3 regions of the Thauera sp. WH-2 genome follow, and region 1 is predicted to be linked to each of the others. Evidence: riboswitches for the same ligand, from Rfam matches in the RefSeq annotation. Region 1 holds a riboswitch; each other region holds the start of a gene.
The links. A riboswitch is a leader RNA that binds a small molecule or an ion and turns the genes downstream of it on or off. The one in region 1 is predicted to bind cobalamin.
Positions count from the first base shown of each region.

Region 2: linked by a shared signal. The riboswitch ahead of ACNKW1_RS10640 (TonB-dependent receptor domain-containing protein) and the one ahead of bluB (5,6-dimethylbenzimidazole synthase) in region 1 are both predicted to bind cobalamin.
Region 3: linked by a shared signal. The riboswitch ahead of ACNKW1_RS04005 (GNAT family N-acetyltransferase) and the one ahead of bluB (5,6-dimethylbenzimidazole synthase) in region 1 are both predicted to bind cobalamin.

Region 1 covers NZ_JBLWFG010000004.1:91,364-97,290, forward strand. Annotated here, with positions in the region: gene ACNKW1_RS08575 (nitrate- and nitrite sensing domain-containing protein) at 250-1,593, opposite strand; gene bluB (5,6-dimethylbenzimidazole synthase) at 1,671-2,498, opposite strand; cobalamin riboswitch at 2,547-2,741, opposite strand; gene rlmB (23S rRNA (guanosine(2251)-2'-O)-methyltransferase RlmB) at 2,870-3,622, opposite strand; gene rnr (ribonuclease R) at 3,615-5,927, opposite strand, start outside.
Region 2 covers NZ_JBLWFG010000005.1:199,356-205,282, reverse strand. Annotated here, with positions in the region: gene cobO (cob(I)yrinic acid a,c-diamide adenosyltransferase) at 1-6, opposite strand, end outside; gene ACNKW1_RS10650 (ABC transporter ATP-binding protein) at 162-971, opposite strand; gene ACNKW1_RS10645 (FecCD family ABC transporter permease) at 968-1,954, opposite strand; gene ACNKW1_RS10640 (TonB-dependent receptor domain-containing protein) at 2,006-3,844, opposite strand; cobalamin riboswitch at 3,975-4,212, opposite strand; gene cobU (bifunctional adenosylcobinamide kinase/adenosylcobinamide-phosphate guanylyltransferase) at 4,304-4,852, shown strand; gene cobT (nicotinate-nucleotide--dimethylbenzimidazole phosphoribosyltransferase) at 4,960-5,927, shown strand, end outside.
Region 3 covers NZ_JBLWFG010000001.1:836,206-842,132, forward strand. Annotated here, with positions in the region: gene ACNKW1_RS03985 (sigma-54-dependent Fis family transcriptional regulator) at 1-366, opposite strand, end outside; gene ACNKW1_RS03990 (DUF779 domain-containing protein) at 723-1,103, opposite strand; gene adh (aldehyde dehydrogenase) at 1,193-2,713, opposite strand; gene ACNKW1_RS04000 (ketopantoate reductase family protein) at 3,004-3,945, shown strand; cobalamin riboswitch at 3,945-4,151, shown strand; gene ACNKW1_RS04005 (GNAT family N-acetyltransferase) at 4,308-4,883, shown strand; gene ACNKW1_RS04010 (ribonucleoside-diphosphate reductase subunit alpha) at 4,941-5,927, shown strand, end outside.

The DNA.
Region 1 (5,927 bases):
TCAAACATGCCAAGCCGGGCAGGCCGCAGCACAGGCCCGGAATCCGGGGCATAGATCCGGTTTCTGCGCTGCAGCTCGCACGAACGTCCGGCCTCGCAACGTCTTCGACCGCACTGCTGCAGTGCAGCAGTCAAGCCCCGATGCACGCCGATGGTGCAATCCGCACCAGCAGCTCAGGCGCGCATGGCTCACGCCCCGCAACGCAATGCCGCGGCTGGAGCCCAGCCATCGCAACGCAGCAGGCTGTCCTCAGCTCCGCCCCGGCAGAAATGCCTCCATCGCGAGCGCGGCCTCGGCAACCTCGACGATGCGGCGCCCCTGGTTCATCGCCGTCTGCCGCAGCAGGCGGTAGGCCTCATCCTCGGCGAGCCCCTGGTGGCGCATCAGCACCCCCTTCGCGCGCTCGACGAGCTTGCGCTCCTCCAGGCTCGCACGTACGGCAGCGAGTTCGTCACTCATCGCCTGCAGCCGGCGCGACTGCGCATGCAGTACATCGACGATCGAAGCGGCCAGACGGCGCCCCATCGGATCGGGCACCGCGGGCCTGCCCGCCCCGCCCTCCAGCCCACCATCCAGCCCGCCGAACTCACCGGCGCATCCTTCCTCCGCCCCTTCTTCACCCATGCGCACGCCGGGCGTGGCCCCTGCGGCGTCCAGTCCCACCAGTCCGTCCAGTGCAGATGCGAGCCGCTGCGGGTCATCCGGATCTGCCTGCAGGGCCTCGCTGCGCCGCAGGCATTCCGTCCTCAGTGCCACACCAAGCAGCACTTCGACCTCCCGCACGCGGTCGAGGCGCAGCGAGCAGCAGGCAAACCAGTCCTGGGCCCGCTCGGGCACGCCCGCAGCATCCTGCCCATCTGCAAGCAGCTTGCGGCGCAGGCGCTCCAGTTCGACGAGCGGCATCGCCTGCTGCACGCCCCGCCAGGCCGTCCGCACATCCTCCGGAGAAAAGGCCTCGAAGCGCTGGAAGCACGCCTCCTGGCCCTCGATCAGGTACAGCAGCGGCGGGCCATCCACTGCCGGATCGGCCTTCGCAGCAAACACTGCAGTGCCCAGCGCACGCTCCTGGCCAGCGAGTTCCTTGCCCTGCATGAGGTTGAACAGCGCCACGAGCAGCCGTGAAATCGCGGGATCAGCTGCCACGTCCGCCGCCTCGAACACCAGCGCCAGCAGGGCGGCGATGGTCCGCCTGAAGTGCGCTGTCGCCTCGGCGACTGAGCAGCGCTGGCGCACGATCGCCTCGCGCAGATCGGGGAGCATGTCGACGCGGTGCAGCGCAAGGGCGATACGGGTAAACAGCCGAGCGCCGCCGGCCACAGCGAAACCTGGCACGGCGTCACGGATCTCCGGCCGCCCCAGCCAGGCGCGCACGGCCGCCTCCGCGCTGCGGCTTGCCTCGGCATGCTCTTTCCGCTCCGGACCGAAGCGCACGCCCGCGGAAGCCAGAAAAAGGTTCGAGGCGCCGCGCTCGCCTTGCAGGCGGTGCACGAGTTCGCCCACGAGCTGGACGAGCTCGCAGCTGCGCGCAAGCTGTTCCAGCTCGTGGATCTCGCTGCGACGAGCAGCGACGAGAAAGGCCAGGGTCGATTTCATGCGGGGCTCCCGAGGGTTCTTGTTCTGCGGCCGAGGCCGCAGGGGTAGAACCAAGCAAGAGCCGTGCGCAGCCAGCGTCAGCGCGGGTGAGGAGGCAGCTTCCGCACCTGCTCGATGAGCTGTTCGCCAGCCTCGTCCGCGGGCCCCTGCCAGCCATCGAAATGCAGCAACTCGGGCAAGGGCATGCGCGGCAACCAGCCCGCAGCCTCGAGTTCGGGCCGGGCGTGAAACGCGCTCACGTGACCGATGCACAGGTAGGCGATCGGCACGATCTCACGCGGGATGCCCAGCGCCTCGCGCAGCGCCTGCGGGTGCAGGATGCTGACCCAGCCCACGCCGAGGTTCTCGGCACGCGCGGCCAGCCACAGGTTCTGCACCGCACACACCGCGCTGTACACGTCCATCGCGCCGATGTGGGTGCGGCCGATCACCACCGGCCCATGGCGGCTGCGGTCGCAGGTGATGCAGATGTTCACCGGCGATTCCAGGATGCCTTCGAGCTTCAGGTTGCGGTAGGTGTCGCGCTTGCCTTCGTCGAACATCTGTTCGGCCTCGGCGTGCGCGGCAAGGAAGTCAGCATGGATCTGCTCGCGCACCGCGCGCGAGCGCACCACGATGAAATCCCAGGGCTGCATGAAGCCGACCGAGGGCGCGTGATGAGCGGCATCGAGCACACGCGCGAGCACCTCGTCGGGGATCGGATCGGGCAGGAACTCGCCACGCACGTCGCGGCGGGTATGGATGGCGCGATAGACCGCGTCGCGCTCGGCCGCATCGAAGCGCGGATCGGCCTGGAAGCGCGCGGGGCCGGCGCTGCCGGCCAGGTCGTTCGTGACCGGTTCTTGGGTAAATGCGGGCGCGTCGGTACGCGCCGGCGCGGCATGCGCCTGCGTCGGGCTGCTCATGAAGTATTCCCCTTGTCGTCGAGCAGTAGACAGCCACCGACCAGGCGGCTGCTGGGGGCACTTCGAGGCCGGTCTTCCGGCTGCGGATCAACTCGTCCGGACGCCTTCCCGGTCCTTGCGGACCAGTGGCTGGGCGAACCTTGCCCGGACAATCCCCTTCACGGCGCTGGGCGCGCGGTGGGTTTGCACCACCTTCCCGATTCTCCCGCGCAGCGCGCGGGCACCTCGAAGCAAACAGGGGCGTAAGCTTAGCCGCAAACGGGCTGCCGCGGCAAAAGACGTGCGCTGGGTCAGTACGTTCCTGCAGCGCCCGCACGCTGAATACCGGACGTGGACCGGACAAGCAAACGGGCGCACGCGCCTGGCCGGTTTCAACCCCGCTGGCGGCGCGCCTCGAACAGGCAGATCCCGCTCGCCACCGACACATTGAGGCTCTCGACGCTACCGTGCATGGGGATGCGGGCAAGCGCATCGCAAGTGTCGCGGGTGAGGCGACGCAGGCCGTCACCTTCGGCGCCAAGCACCCACGCCACCGGCACCTTCTGGTCGATGTCGTAGATGGACTTGTCGGCTTCGCCTGCGGCACCGACGATCCACACGCCGGCGTCCTGCATCTCGCGCAGGGCGCGGGCAAGGTTGGTCACGGTGATGTAGGGCACGGTATCGGCGGCGCCGCTGGCGACCTTGACCGCAGTGGCGTTGAGGCCCACCGCGCGGTCCTTGGGTGCGACCACCGCATGTGCACCGGCGGCGTCGGCCACACGCAGACAGGCACCGAGGTTGTGCGGATCCTGCACGCCGTCGAGAACCAGGATCAGCGCATTCTCGTCCAGGCTGTCGAGCACGTCGGCGAGCTTGATCTCGCGCCGGGTGGCGTCGACCTTGGCGACCACGCCCTGGTGGCGACGGGTGCCCACCATGCCGTCGAGCTTGTCGCCCTCGCTCTGCAGGATGCGCACGCCGGCAGCCTCGGCCTGGGCAATGAACTTCTTCACCCGCGCGTCCTTGCGGTCACCGGAGAGGTAGATCTCCAGCACCGATTCGGGCGCATGGCGCAGCTTGGCAGAGACCGCGTGGAAGCCGTAAATCAGCTTGGTGGGAGTGTTCTCGGGTGCTTTAGCCACGGTCGGTGCCCTTGGTGGTGGTCTTGCGGCGGGCGCGTCGTGCCGGAGCCGCAGTCGGGGGCGCGGATTCTAGCGCTTCGACCGGCGCTGCGGCGATCGGCTCGACAACAGTCTTCTTCGCCCGCGTCCGGCGCGGCTTGGGCTCGGCGCCCTGCGGCGCGGCGGGAGGTGCCTCGACCACCGGCTCGGGCACAGTGACCGGCTCGACTACAAGCTTCTTCGCACGGGCCTTGCGAGGCTTCGGCTCAGCGACCTCCGGCACTGCGGCGGGCAACTCGACGGCCGGCGCGGGCGCGGCCTCGGCGACCTGCTCGGTGGCGGGTTGCTTCGCCCGCTTGCTGCGGGCCTTGTCCGCCTTCGATGGGGCAAACTCGGGGGCAGCGACCGGCAGTGCGGCTGCAGGCGCAGGCGCAGCTTCGACCACAGGCCCCGCCTCGCCCTTCTTCGCGCGCGGTTTGCGCGCCTTCTTGCCGGCTTCGGGGATCGCTGCGACAGCCACCGGCCCGGCCGGCTTCGCGGGCGGCTCGGCCGGCAGCGGCCCTTCAATGAGGCGGAAGTCGATCTTGTTGGTCGCCATATCCACCCGTACGAGCTGCACCTTCACGCGGTCGGAGAGGCGGAACTGCTTGCCGGTGCGCTCGCCCATGAGCGCGTGGCGCATCTCGTCGTAGTGGAAGTAGTCGCTCCCGAGATCCGAGATGTGCAGCAGGCCCTCGATGAAGATGTCGTCGAGCGCGACAAAGAGGCCGAAGGGCACGACCGCCGACACGCTGCCGGTGAACTCCTCGCCGACGCGGTCCTGCATGAAGTAGCACTTGAGGAAGGCGACCACGTCACGGGTGGCGTCGTCGGCGCGGCGCTCGGTCATCGAGCAGTGCAGGCCGATCTGCTCCCAGTCGCCGGGGCGGTACTGGTCACCGCCGAGCGCGGCCTTGATGCCGCGGTGGATCAGCAGGTCGGGGTAGCGCCGGATCGGCGAGGTGAAGTGGGTGTAGGACTCGTAAGCGAGGCCGAAATGGCCGACGTTGTCCGGGCTGTACATCGCCTGCTTCAACGAGCGCAGCATCACGGTCTGCAGCAGCTGGGCGTCGGGGCGATCCTTGACCTGCTCGAGCAGTTTCGCGAAATCACTCGCGCGCGGCTCGTCACCGCCGCCCAGCCCGAGGCCGAACTCCTTGAGGAACTCGCGCAGCTTGGCGAGCTTGTCCTCGGAGGGCGAGTCATGGACGCGATACAGCGCCGGGTGCTCGCGGGTGGCGAGGAAGTCGGACGCACACACGTTGGCGGCGAGCATGCACTCCTCGATGAGGCGGTGGGCGTCGTTGCGCACCTCGGGCACGATCTGCGCGATCTTGCCGTTATCGTCGAAGATCATACGGGTTTCGGTGGTCTCGAAGTCGATCGCGCCGCGCTTGGCGCGCGCCTTGAGCAACACGCGGAAGAGCTTGTCGAGGTTCTCGAGGTGGGGCAGTAGCGCGGAGAGTTCGGCGCGCACCGCCGGATCCTGCTCGTACAGCGCGGCGGCGACCTTGGTGTAGGTCAGGCGCGCGTGCGACCAGATCACTGCGGGGTAGAAGCGGTAGTTCTTGATCTCGCCGGTGGCCGAGATGGCCATGTCAGCGACCATCGCAAGGCGCTCGACCTGGGGGTTGAGCGAGCACAGGCCGTTCGAGAGCTTCTCGGGCAGCATCGGGATGACGCGGCGCGGGAAGTACACCGAGTTGCCACGGTCGAAGGCGTCCTTGTCGAGCGCGCTGGCGGCGTCCACATAGTGCGAGACGTCGGCAATCGCGACGATCAGGCGGTAGCCCTTGCCCTGGCGCTCGCAATACACCGCGTCGTCGAAGTCCTTCGCGGTCTCGCCGTCGATGGTCACCAGCGGCAGCTTGGTGAGGTCCTCGCGGCCGGCCCAGTCCTTCTTGCGCACAACGTCGGGCAGCTTGCGCGTCTGCGCCTTGGCCTCGGACGAGAACTCGAAGGGCAGATCGTGCTTGCGCAGCGCGATCTCGATCTCCATGCCGGGGTCGGCATAGTTGCCGAGCACCTCGACGATGCGGCCGATCGGCTGGGCGTACTTGGTGGGCTGCTCGACCAGCTCGACGGTGACGATCTGGCCCGGCTCGGGCTTCTTGCGCCCACCGGGGGCGACCAGAATGTCCTGCGCCAGGCGGCGATTCTCGGGCACGACGATCATTACGCCGTGCTCGTTGATGACGCGGCCGACGACGCGAGTGTTGGCGCGCTCCAGCACCTCTACCAGCTTGCCTTCGGGGCGGCCGCGTCGATCGGTGCCGGAAATGCGCAC
Region 2 (5,927 bases), on a different contig from region 1:
GGTCATGTGGTTGTTCTCCTGTTCATAGTCGGTGAGCCCGGCAGCAACGACGGACATGCCGCGAGCGGGTCGCGAAGCATCTGGCCGGCTCCGTTGTCGGTATGGTCGATAAACATGGAATATCGGGAATACCGATAGGGGTTCTGGGCCAGCGCCTGCGCTCAATCCGGCAAAAACACCGCCCGCCCCGCTTGCTCGATCCGCCGCAGCGGGTGGCCGAAGGCCTGGCCGAGCAGGTCAGCACGCAGCACGGTGTCGCGATCGCCGGCGATCACGCCACCGCGGCCGTCGAGCAGGATGATGTGGTCGGCGTAGCGTGCGGCGAGGTTGATGTCGTGCAGCACCAGCACACTGCCGCGCCCGGCGCCCTGCTCGCGCACCAGACGCTGGAAGAGTTCGAGTGTGGCGATCTGGTGATGCAGATCGAGGTGATTGAGCGGCTCGTCGAGCAGGAACAGGCGCGGCGCCTGCGTGAGCAGGGTGGCGATCGCCACACGCTGGCGCTCGCCACCGGACAGAGTCTGCACGTCCCGCTGCTCGAAGCCTGTCAGTTCCACCGACTCCAGCGCCCTGCGCGCGATCGCCACATCCTGCGGCCCCTCCCAGCCCCAGCGCCCAAGGTGAGGATGGCGCCCAACGAGTACGGTCTCGAGCACACCCGCGGCAAAAGGGTCGGGTTGCTGCTGGGCGAGCAGGCCGCGAAAACGTGCCGCCTCCAGCGTCGGCCAGGCGGCGTAGGGCAGGCCGCCGATGCGCACCTCGCCCACCGTGGGTTCGCGCAGCCCGGCCAGCGTGTGCAGCAGCGTGGTCTTGCCGGCGCCGTTGGGGCCGAGCAGCACCAGGCATTCACCCGCGGCCAGGCTGAGGCTGAACTCGCAGCATAGCCATCGCTCGCCCACCTTGAGCGCGAGGCGTTCGGCCTCGAGCAGCGGAGCCGCATCCTCCGGCAGGGGGCGACGGGCAGCGTTCATCGTGTGCTGCGCGGGCTGCGCGAGAGCAGGAACAGGAAGACCGGCACGCCGATCAGCGCGGTGAGCACGCCCACCGGCAACTGCTGCGGTGCCATCACGGTGCGCGCAGCGGTGTCGGCCAGGGTCAGCAGGGTGCCCCCCGCGAGCGCCGCAGCGGGGATCAGCACACGCTGGTCGTTGCCCAGCGCGAGCCGCACCAGGTGCGGCACGATCAGGCCGACGAAGCCCACCGAGCCGACCAGCGTCACCGCGGTCGCAGTCAGCAGCGAAGCGAGCACGTACAGCGCGACGCGCAGATGCCCCACCTGTACGCCCAGCGCCCGCGCGGAAAGCTCGCCGCGGGCGAGCACGTTGAGGTCGCGCGCAAACGGCAACACGACCACCAGCGCCAACACCAGCACCACCAGCGCCGGCCACGGCCGCGCTGCTGCGCTCGCATCGCCCATCATCCAGAACAGCATGGACATCACGCGTGTGTCAGGCGCGAGCGCAAGCATCAGCGAGACCGCGGCGCCACAGCCAGCCGCGACGATGACGCCTGTCAGCAACAGCCGCGTCTGCGTCCAGCTGCCGTCACCGTGTGCCAGACCGAAGACGACGAGCATCGCGGTGAGCGCGCCGACGAAGGCGGAGGCGTCCACCCAGAACGCAGCCGCCCCGAGCGTGATCGCCCCCAGCGCACCCACCGCCGCACCGCCCGAAATGCCGAGGATGTAGGGGTCGGCCAGCGGGTTGCGCAGCAAGACCTGCATGAGGGCACCCGCGGTGGCGAGCAGGCCACCGCAGGCGAAGGCAGCAAGGGCGCGGGGGAGGCGGAGCTCGCGGATCACGGTCGCATTCATACCGTCCGCGCCGGTAAGCGCACCCAGTACGTCGGCGGTCCCCACCGGCAGCCCCCCGGCGACCAGCGCCAGGAGCAGCGCAAGCGCCCCCGCCAGCAGCAGGACCACGGCGATCGCCAGCGGCGATCGCGTGCGGCGCATGGCTGGACTCACGCGCGACTCCCCACGTAGCGCGATTGCAGGCATCGGCGATCAGTGCATGGCGTAGCGCAGTGCCACGAAGACGCTCCGGCCCTGTGTTCCGTACCCCTTGGCAAGTTCGTAGTCCTTGTCGAGCAGGTTGTTGGCGCGAACTTCCACACTCCAGTCAGGCGCCACGGCGTAGTGCACGTACGCATCGACCAGGCCATAGCCCCCCATGCGACCGGCAGGGGCATTGGGCACCCGATCATAACGCGGCCCTTTCCCATTCCACTCCACGCCCCAGGTCCATGCGCCTGCAAGCCTTTCCAGCGCAAGCGCACCGCTGATGCGCGCACGACGGCCGAGCTCGTCGCCGGTTTGCCGATCCTCCGCATCGAGCAGGTCGACGCTGGCACGCACGCGATACTCCCCGAGCATGGCACCCAGGCTCGCTTCCACCCCCTCGATGTCTGCCCGGCCGACGTTCGCCGCCACACCGCTGCTCCAATCGATCAGGTTTCGGATGCGATTGTTGAAGTAGGTCAGCCCCAGGCTGAGGTCATTGCGCTCCCAGGCCACACCGATCTCGCGATTGAGCGCCTCCTCCGGCTTGAGCGCCGGATTCCCGCCGAAGCAACCCCACACCGGATAGCACTCTACGGGGTAATAGAGATCATTGAAGGTCGGCGCCTTGAACGCATTGCCGATGCTTGCATGGACGCGCCACTCCGGCGTGATCTCGTAGCCGTAGGCCGCTGTTCCGGTGGTCTTGCTGCCGAACTGGGAATTGCGGTCGTGACGTGCATTGAGTTGCACGCGGTGGCGATCGAACTCGCCGCCCCAGCCGAGCAGGAAGGCGTTCATATGGCGCCGGGTCCTCTCGTAGTGGGTCGTCGTCTGCACGCGCTGCTGCAGGAACTCGTAGGCCGCCATCAAGGAGCCGCCACCGAGCGCAATATCGTGCTGCCAGCTCAATTGACGCTGTGTCGTGTCGAAGCGGGAACGCGCGCCGGCATTCGACTGGTTCTCGAGCGCATCGACGCCATGGCCGAAACGCAGGGTGCTGACCCAATCGGACGAATGCTGCTTGCGCAGATACATGCCATAGGATTCCGCGCGTTTGTCCAGATGGGAATCGAAGGGCTGAGCTGCGTCATACCAGTTGCGCATGTCGGAATACAGCACATTGGCACCAATTTCGTCGTTGCCGCCCAGGTCCAGCGCCAGCGAGGCGCTGAGGTAATCCTCGCGGAAACCGTCGTCGTCGCGGTCGTTCACGGACAGCACCGGCGTGCGCGCATTAAAGCCGTCGCTGCGCTCATGCCCAGCGGTCACGCTATAGCGCAGGACACCCGCACCGCCAGCCAGCGTGGCGCTGGCTTCACGTGCGCCGTCGCTGCCGGCACCCACGCGCGCCGAGGGGTGGAAGCCCTCCTTGCCCTTGCGGGTGAACACCTGGATCACGCCGCCCAGCGCATCCGCACCATAAAGTGCGCTGCCGGGGCCGCGCAGGATCTCGATGCGCTCAACGATCTCGAGCGGGATGGTCTCCAGCACCGGCGAGCCGCTGGTCGCCGAGCCGATGCGGACACCGTCCACAAGCAACAGCGTATGCCCGGCGTTGGCGCCGCGAATATAGACGCTTCCGCTCGATCCAGGGCCGCCATTGCGTGCCATCTGCACCCCCGGCCGCGACGCCAGCAGGCCGAGCAGGCTCGAATGACCGGCACGGGCAATCTCGTCACGTTCGATCACGTCGACGCTCGCGAGCGCGGCATCTGCACTGACCGGCTGACGGGTGGCCGTGACGACCACATGGCCCAACTGGGCATCGGCGGCATGAACGGCCGGCAGGGTGAAACAGCACAGCGCGCCAGCCGAAGCCAGCGCGGAGAAGCGGATATTCATCGTAGGGCTCTCCCTTCGCCACACCGTGCGTCCCCGCACGCCATGGCAACTTCACATGGACGCACCACGAGGCAGGTAGAACCGAAGAGAGCAAGACAAACCGCGCCCGTCGCCGCCACCCCGCGGCACATCCGCCATTCCGCGTTCCGGCCGGTCTCCGGGCTCGTGCGCTGTGCCGGCCTGATGGCCGGACGGGTGAGTCGCCTTCCCGGGAATGTTCCCAGTGGCTGCAGGACACACCTTGCGCGCACTTACCGTTGCGGGGGCAGCACAGGCATTGCGGCCTCGTTTGCGAAGGGCCGCGCACCTGTTTCCCGTTTAACCCTGGGCGAGATACGCCCGCGGGCACCGATAACGCGTTGCCCCTTCCGGGGCAGTGGGGGCGGATGATACCGTACGAGGCGGTATCGTGCACTGCAAAAAGAATCCGCACGACGAGCGGAAAACCAAACCACGACAATGACATGTGAACTCATCCTCGGCGGCGCACGCTCCGGCAAGAGCCGTGAAGCCGAACGGCGCGCCGCCGGATCCGGACTTGCGGTGACGGTGATCGCCACCGCCGAAGCCCTCGACGACGAAATGGCCGCGCGCATCCGCCGCCACCAGGCCGACCGCCCCGCGGGCTGGCGTACGGTGGAGGCGCCCGTGGCGCTGGCCGATGCACTGCGCCGCGAAGCCGCACCCGATCGCTGTCTGGTGGTGGACTGCCTGACGCTGTGGGTCACCAACCTGCTGATCGACGCCGAGCACCTGCCACCCGGAGCCGACGCCGACGAGCTGCCGCGCTTTCGCCGCGAGCGCGAGAGACTGCTCGCCACCTTGCCCGCATTGCCCGGCCGCATTCTCCTCGTCGCCAACGAGGTTGGGCTGGGGCTGGTGCCCGAAACCCAGCTTGGCAGGCTGTTTCGCGACGAGGCCGGACGGCTCAACCAGGCAGTGGCCACCCTATGCAAACGGGTTGTCTTCGTCGCCGCTGGACTGCCGCTGGTGCTGAAGCAGGGCTAAACTGCAAGCCGCACGACATCCAGGACGGACGCGTGTGCTGCACTCCATGCGGCTGCGTAGCCCCCGTCCACGATGAACATCCCGTCCAACCGACCAAGCTTGTCACCATGAAACCCTTCGCCATCGTTCCGCCCGACCCGCTGCTGTCCGCCGCGCTGCAACACAAGATCGACCGCAAGACCAAGCCGCTCGGCGCGCTCGGGCGCCTGGAGCCGCTCGCACACCAGATCGGCCTCATCCAGCAGACGCTCACACCCGAGATCCGCCAGCCGCACATGGTGGTGTTCGCCGGCGATCATGGCGCGGCAAAGGCGGGCGTATCGGCCTTTCCGCAGGACGTCACCTGGCAGATGGTAGAGAACTTTCTCGCCGGCGGCGCCGCCATCAACGTGTTCAGCAAGCAGATGGGCTGGGGGCTCACCGTGGTCGATGCCGGGGTGAATCACGATTTCGGCAAACGCACCGGACTGATCGACGCGAAGATCGCGCCGGGCACCGCGAACTACATCGAACAGCCCGCAATGACGCCCGGCCAGCGCGACGCCGCCCTGCAGCGCGGCCGTGAACTCGCCCATGCGCTGGCGGACAACGGCTGCAACTGTGTCGCCTTCGGCGAGATGGGCATCGGCAACACGGCCTCGGCCTCGCTGATCACCCACTGCCTGGTGGGCGCGGCCCGCGACGGCGATCTGTACAGCGTGACCGGGCGCGGCACCGGGCTGGACGACGCCGGGCTGATCCGCAAGCGCCAGTTGCTGTCGCAGGCGCTCGAACGCGGCGGCCGACACCACGACGGGCTGGAGGTGCTGGCCCAGTACGGCGGCTTCGAGATTGCGATGATGGCCGGTGCAATGCTCGGTGCAGCGGAAAAGCGGATGCTGATCCTGGTTGATGGGTTCATCGTCACCTCCGCCCTGCTGGCTGCACATGCCATCGCCTGCAACGTGCTGTCTTACTGCATATTCGGGCACCGCTCGCAGGAGCCGGGGCACCGCGTGCAGCTCGACTATCTCGACGCCCAACCGCTGATGGAGCTCGACCTGCGCCTCGGCGAAGGCACGGGCGCCGCTCTCGC
Region 3 (5,927 bases), on a different contig from region 1:
GGCAACCCGGCTGGCGCGATCGACAAAGGCGGGATCACCAATGCCGTGCAAGATCAAGCCACTCGCGTCCGCGAGCAAGACCATGCTCCCCGAGGCACGAATCTGCTCATGGAGGTGCTCCATGACCGCGCTCGCGTGATTGAGCAGCACGGTATTGCGCTCACGCGCCACGACCAGGTCACCGCGGGTCGAACCTGAAAACTCCCCCCTGTCGCCCACCTCCATCCTCAATCGCAGGCAACGTTCCCAGGATCGCAGCACGGGCGCGGCCACCCCCCGCTGGGGCAATTCACCGCGCTCAAGAAACCTGCGCCGCAACGAGGCCACCGCATTGGGCGCGACTACGTCTGCCGCTTCGAATCTCATCGTTTCGTCTCCCCCGCAGCCGATGCTCGGGCTGCTTGCAGACGCCCGGCGAGCTATCTCGATCGGTGCGATCGGCGTGGCTGCAGGCCAGCCCCCGACGCACGGGCCACATGCTAATCCGATCGCCGGCAACCTGGTGAAGTTGTTCGCGCCAAGGAATGGCGCAGCAGCAGTGCGCGACGCCCTTCTGACTCGCTTCGGCGCCGGCTGCCATGTCTGCCCTACCGCAATGCGCGCTCACGGGCTCGCCCCCGATGTGCGGTGCCCGGAGGTCACTGGCCAGGCAGGTGCAGCGGCTTTCCCGTGCGCGCGCCCCGGGCTGGGAAACCTTGTCCTTCTGACGCTGCAGAGCGCGCTCAGCCCTTGCGCTGAAGCTCTTCAGCGTCGATTTCAGCGAGCTCCTCGTCGCTGAACAGTCGCGACCGGGTATGGAAGGCCTTGCCCGTGCCCCCCTCGAGCGAAAAGGTACCGCCCTGCCCCTCGACCACGTCGATGATCAGCTGAGTGTGCTTCCAGTACTCGTACTGCGACGCGCTCATGTAAAACGGCACGCCGCCGATCTCACCGAGACGCACGTCATGCGGCCCGATCGTCAGGTCGGTGGGCAGGTAGCAGTTCGCCGCGCTGTTGTCGCAACAGCCGCCGGACTGGTGGAACATCAGCTCGGGGCCATGCTCGGCCTTGAGCTGCGCGATCAGCTCCAGCGCCGCAGGCGTGGCAATAACGCGTTCGACCATGGCTTCGTCCTCCGCAATGCAGAAAAGGGGGCGGTTGCCCGCCCCCGAGGAGATACCCCGGACAGGGCATGGGGAGAGAGGACGGTCGCTCAGAAGAAGCCGAGCTTGTTCTCGCTGTAGCTCACGAGCAGGTTCTTGGTCTGCTGGTAGTGGTCGAGCATGACCTTGTGCGTCTCGCGGCCGATGCCCGACTCCTTGTAGCCGCCGAAGGCAGCGTGCGCCGGGTAGGCGTGATAGCAGTTGGTCCACACGCGGCCGGCCTGGATGGCCCGGCCCATGCGATAGGCGACGTTACCGTTGCGGCTCCATACGCCGGCACCCAGACCGTACAGGGTGTCGTTGGCGATCGAAAGGGCCTCGGCCTCGTCCTTGAAGGTGGTCACCGCGAGCACCGGCCCGAAGATCTCTTCCTGGAAGATGCGCATCTTGTTGTGGCCCTTGAACAGCGTCGGCTGGATGTAGAAGCCGTCGGTCAGGTCACCGCCAAGTTGGGCACGATTGCCGCCGATCAGAACCTCGGCGCCCTCCTCACGACCGAGCGCGAGGTAGGACTGGATCTTGGTCATCTGTTCCTGCGAGGCCTGCGCCCCCATCATCGTGTCGGTGTCGAGCGGGCTGCCCTGCTTGATGGCGGCGACGCGCTTCAGTGCGCGCTCCATGAAGCGGTCGTAGATCGATTCCTGGATCAGCGCGCGGCTCGGGCAGGTGCACACTTCGCCCTGGTTGAAGGCGAACAGCACCAGGCCCTCGATCGCCTTGTCGAGGAAGGCATCATCCTTGTCCATCACGTCGGCGAAGAAGATGTTGGGCGACTTGCCGCCCAGCTCCAGCGTGGCCGGGATCAGGTTGTTGGCGGCGGCCTGGGCGATGACGCGGCCGGTGGAGGTCGAGCCGGTGAAGGCGATCTTGGCGATGCGCTTGCTGGTGGCGAGCGGCATGCCGGCCTCACGGCCATAGCCGTTGACGATGTTGAGCACGCCCGGCGGCAGCAGGTCGGCGATCAGTTCCATCAGCACCAGGATCGAGATCGGGGTCGACTCGGCGGGCTTGAGCACCACGCAGTTACCCGCACCCAGAGCCGGCGCCAGCTTCCACGCCGCCATCAGGATCGGGAAGTTCCACGGGATGATCTGGCCGACCACGCCCAGCGGCTCGTGGATGTGATAGGCCATGGTGTTCTCGTCGATCTCCGAGATGCCGCCTTCCTGCGAGCGCAGGCAGCCGGCGAAGTAGCGGAAGTGGTCGACGGCGAGCGGGATGTCGGCGTTGAGCGTCTCGCGGATCGGCTTGCCGTTGTCGACGGTCTCGGCGTAGGCGAGCAGTTCGAGGTTGGCCTCGAGGCGGTCGGCGATCTTGAGCAGGATGTTCGAGCGCGTGGTGGCGTCGGTCTTGCCCCAGGTCGGGAAGGCCGCGTGTGCGGCATCGAGCGCCAGCTCAATGTCCTCGGCCGTGGAGCGCGCGGCCTGGGTGTACTTCTGGCCGGAAACCGGGGTGACCACATCGAAATACTGCCCCTTGACCGGGGCCACCCATTTGCCACCGATGAAGTTGTCATAACGGCTTTTGAACTGAACCTTGGCGTCGGCCTGGCCGGGCATTGCGTACAGCATGATCTCGTCTCCTCGATTTTCTGGATGCACAGCAAGTCGCTGCATCTCACCTCCAGCAGGAGTCATGCCAGAATGCGAATGCGCCTGGATTCGGGCATTCCAGCCCCACAGCACATCCCATCGGCTGTTCCCATTGGGTGGAATGAACAGGCTGAGTTGCTCCAGATGCTCCATGGAGCAGGCATGCTGGAGCACCCATCCGATGTTTATGCGACATCGCGACCGCGAAGCCGTCTGGCACGCAACAGGCAGGGATCCACTTGAAATCCGAACCGCTCCGTACGTATCGAATGGACAGTAATCTCGAGGCACCCCCTCGTGCCACACACCACAGCCAGGCCGACACGCGCTTCCCGGTTGCGATCATCGGCGCCGGCGCGCTGGGCCTGCACTTTGCTGCGCGGCTGCGCGCCGTCGTGCCGCTCGCCGTGATTGCGCGTAACGCACACCGGGTCGCAAGCCTCCGCACCGGCGTGCAAGTGGGCGAGCAAACACTCGCCCTGGAAGCCTTCGACGCTGCCCACCCCCCTGTCGCCGACTGGGTGATCGTGCTGGTGAAGGCCGCCGACACAGCGGCAGCCGCGGAAGTCGCCTCACGCATGCGCCCCATCGGCGTGCTGTCCTTGCAGAACGGGATCACCGTGGACATGCTGCGCGGGCATTGCCACGCACAACACGTGGATCAGGGCATCACCACCGAGGGCGCGTGGCGCGACGGCAACCGGGTGCAGCCCTCAGGCGCAGGCGAAACCCTGCTGCCGCCCGGGTTCGAGCCGCTCGCGCGGATGCTGGCGGACGCGGGTCTCGAGGCTCGCATCGAGCCGGAAATCACCGCCGCGCGGCTGGCGAAGCTGCTGGTGAACGTCGCCATCAACCCGCTCGCGGCGCTGTTCCGCGTGCCCAACGGCGCCCTGCTCGAGCCGCCGCACCGCGTACTGCTCAACGCCCTGGTGCGCGAGGCACTGCCGGTACTGCGCGCCAACGGCCTCGAGCTCGACGAAGCGGCCGCGCTCGCGCGGGTGCATGGCGTTGCCCGCGCCACCGCCGCCAACCGCGCCAGCATGCTGCAGGACGTCCTCGCCGGCCGCCACACCGAGATCGACGCCATCACCGGCGCCCTGCTATCCATGGCCGAGGCGGCCGGGCTCGAAGTTCCGACGCATCGCGCGGTGCATACCCTGGTGCGTACGATCGAACGCGGCGCGTTTGACAGCGCCGGGGGCCAGGGCTAACCTCCGCCCCTGTTCATGGTTGTCCGCCGTCATCGGCGGACATGAAAAGGGAATCCGGTGCCGCGCCCAGCGCGAACCCCGGAGCTGCCCCCGCAACTGTAATCGGCGAGTCCTGCGCCCTCTCTGCCACTGGAAATCTTCCGGGAAGGCTGGCGCAAGACGACGACCCGTGAGCCAGGAGACCTGCCATGCACATCACCTTCAACAGTTTGGGGCGGGGTGTCCCTGACAAGAGGCATGGCTCACACCATTTCACTTGCTCGTTTTCCTGATGGCACGGCAGCACCGCATGGCATTGCCATGCGCGTGACGCATCACGCCCGTGCGTCGGAGATCCGCCCTGCCCGCACCGGATCTCCGCCATGTCCACCGCCGACCGCCCCGCTGCAACGCTGACACCGCCGACCGATTCCACGGGCGCCGTTCTGAGGCCGATGTTCCGCTTCGGCCCCGCCGACGCCCCCCGCATCCTCGAACACCTTCTTGCGCTGGATGCCGATGACCGCCTGCTGCGCTTCAGCCACGGCATCCGCGACGAAGGCATCGCCGCCTACGTCGCCACGCTCGATTTCGCACGCGACCATGTGCATGGTCTGGGCACCGCACAAGGCGACATCGTCGCCCTCGCCCATGTCGCGGTGCGCGATGGGGAGGTCGACTTCGGGCTCAGCGTCACCGCAACTCATCGCCAGCGCGGACTGGGCCGAGCACTGTTCAACCACGTCATTGCACTGGCCCGCCTGCACGGCGCAGGCCGGATCGTGTGTCACAGCGTCAGCCCGGCGGTACTCCACATGGCTGCCGCCAGCGGCTTCCGTCGGCCTGGCGGCAGCCACACCGCCCCCCTGACGCTGGATCTGCGGGCCGAGTCCCACGCCGGCGACGACACCCATCCTTGCCCGGCCCCCAGCGCAGTCAGCCTCGCGGCCGCCGCCTGAAGCTCGCCTTCCCTCAGAAACCCGTTTCATCCGCACTCACCCAGACGAGGACCACCCGTGGACCGACTTCCCGCCGAAGCACTTGATAGCGCCATGCAACTCGCCGCATTCCAGACCGTCCGCCGCAATGGCGCCGTCGTCGCCTTCGATCCGAACAAGATCGCCGTCGCCATGACCAAGGCCTTTCTCGCCGTCGAGGGCCGCCAGGGCGCGGCGTCCTCACGCGTACGCGACATCGTGGCCCGACTCACCGATACCGTGGTCGGCGCCCTCACCCGTCGCCTGCCCGACGGCGGCATGCTGCACATCGAGGACATCCAGGACCAGGTCGAGCTGGCGCTGATGCGCTCGGGCGAGCACGACGTCGCGCGCGCCTACGTGCTCTACCGCGAACGCCGCGCCGCCGAACGCGCCGCGCAGCAGGACGCCGAAGCGCAGGCGGGCGGCACCGGCCCCGTGCTGCACGTCGTCGATGGCGAAGCGCGCCGCCCGCTCGACCGCGCCGCCCTGCTCGCCGTGTGCCGCGAGGCCTGCGAAGGGCTGGACGGTGTGTCCGCCGACACCGTGCTCGAACACGCCCTGCACAACCTCTACGACGGCGTGCCGATTGCCGCCGTGCGCCAGGCATTGGTGCTGGCCGCACGCACGCTGATCGAGCGCGAGCCGGACTACGGCCGTGTCGCCGCCCGCCTGCTGCTGTCGGCGATCCGCGTCGAAGTGCTCGGGCACGAAACCTCGCAGGCCGACATGTCCGACCCCGATCGGGGTTATGCCGCCTGCCTGCCCGCCTTCATCCGCCGTGGCATCGAGGCGGAGCTGCTCGACCCCCGCCTGGCCGACTTCGACCTCGCCCGCCTGGCGGCAGCGATCCGGCCCGAGCGCGACCTGCAGTTCGACTACCTCGGCCTGCAGACGCTGTACGACCGCTACTTCCTGCATGTCGACGACCGCCGCATCGAGCTGCCGCAGACCTTCTTCATGCGCGTGGCCATGGGCCTCGCGATCAACGAGATCGATCGCGAGGCACAGGCGATCGCGTTCTAC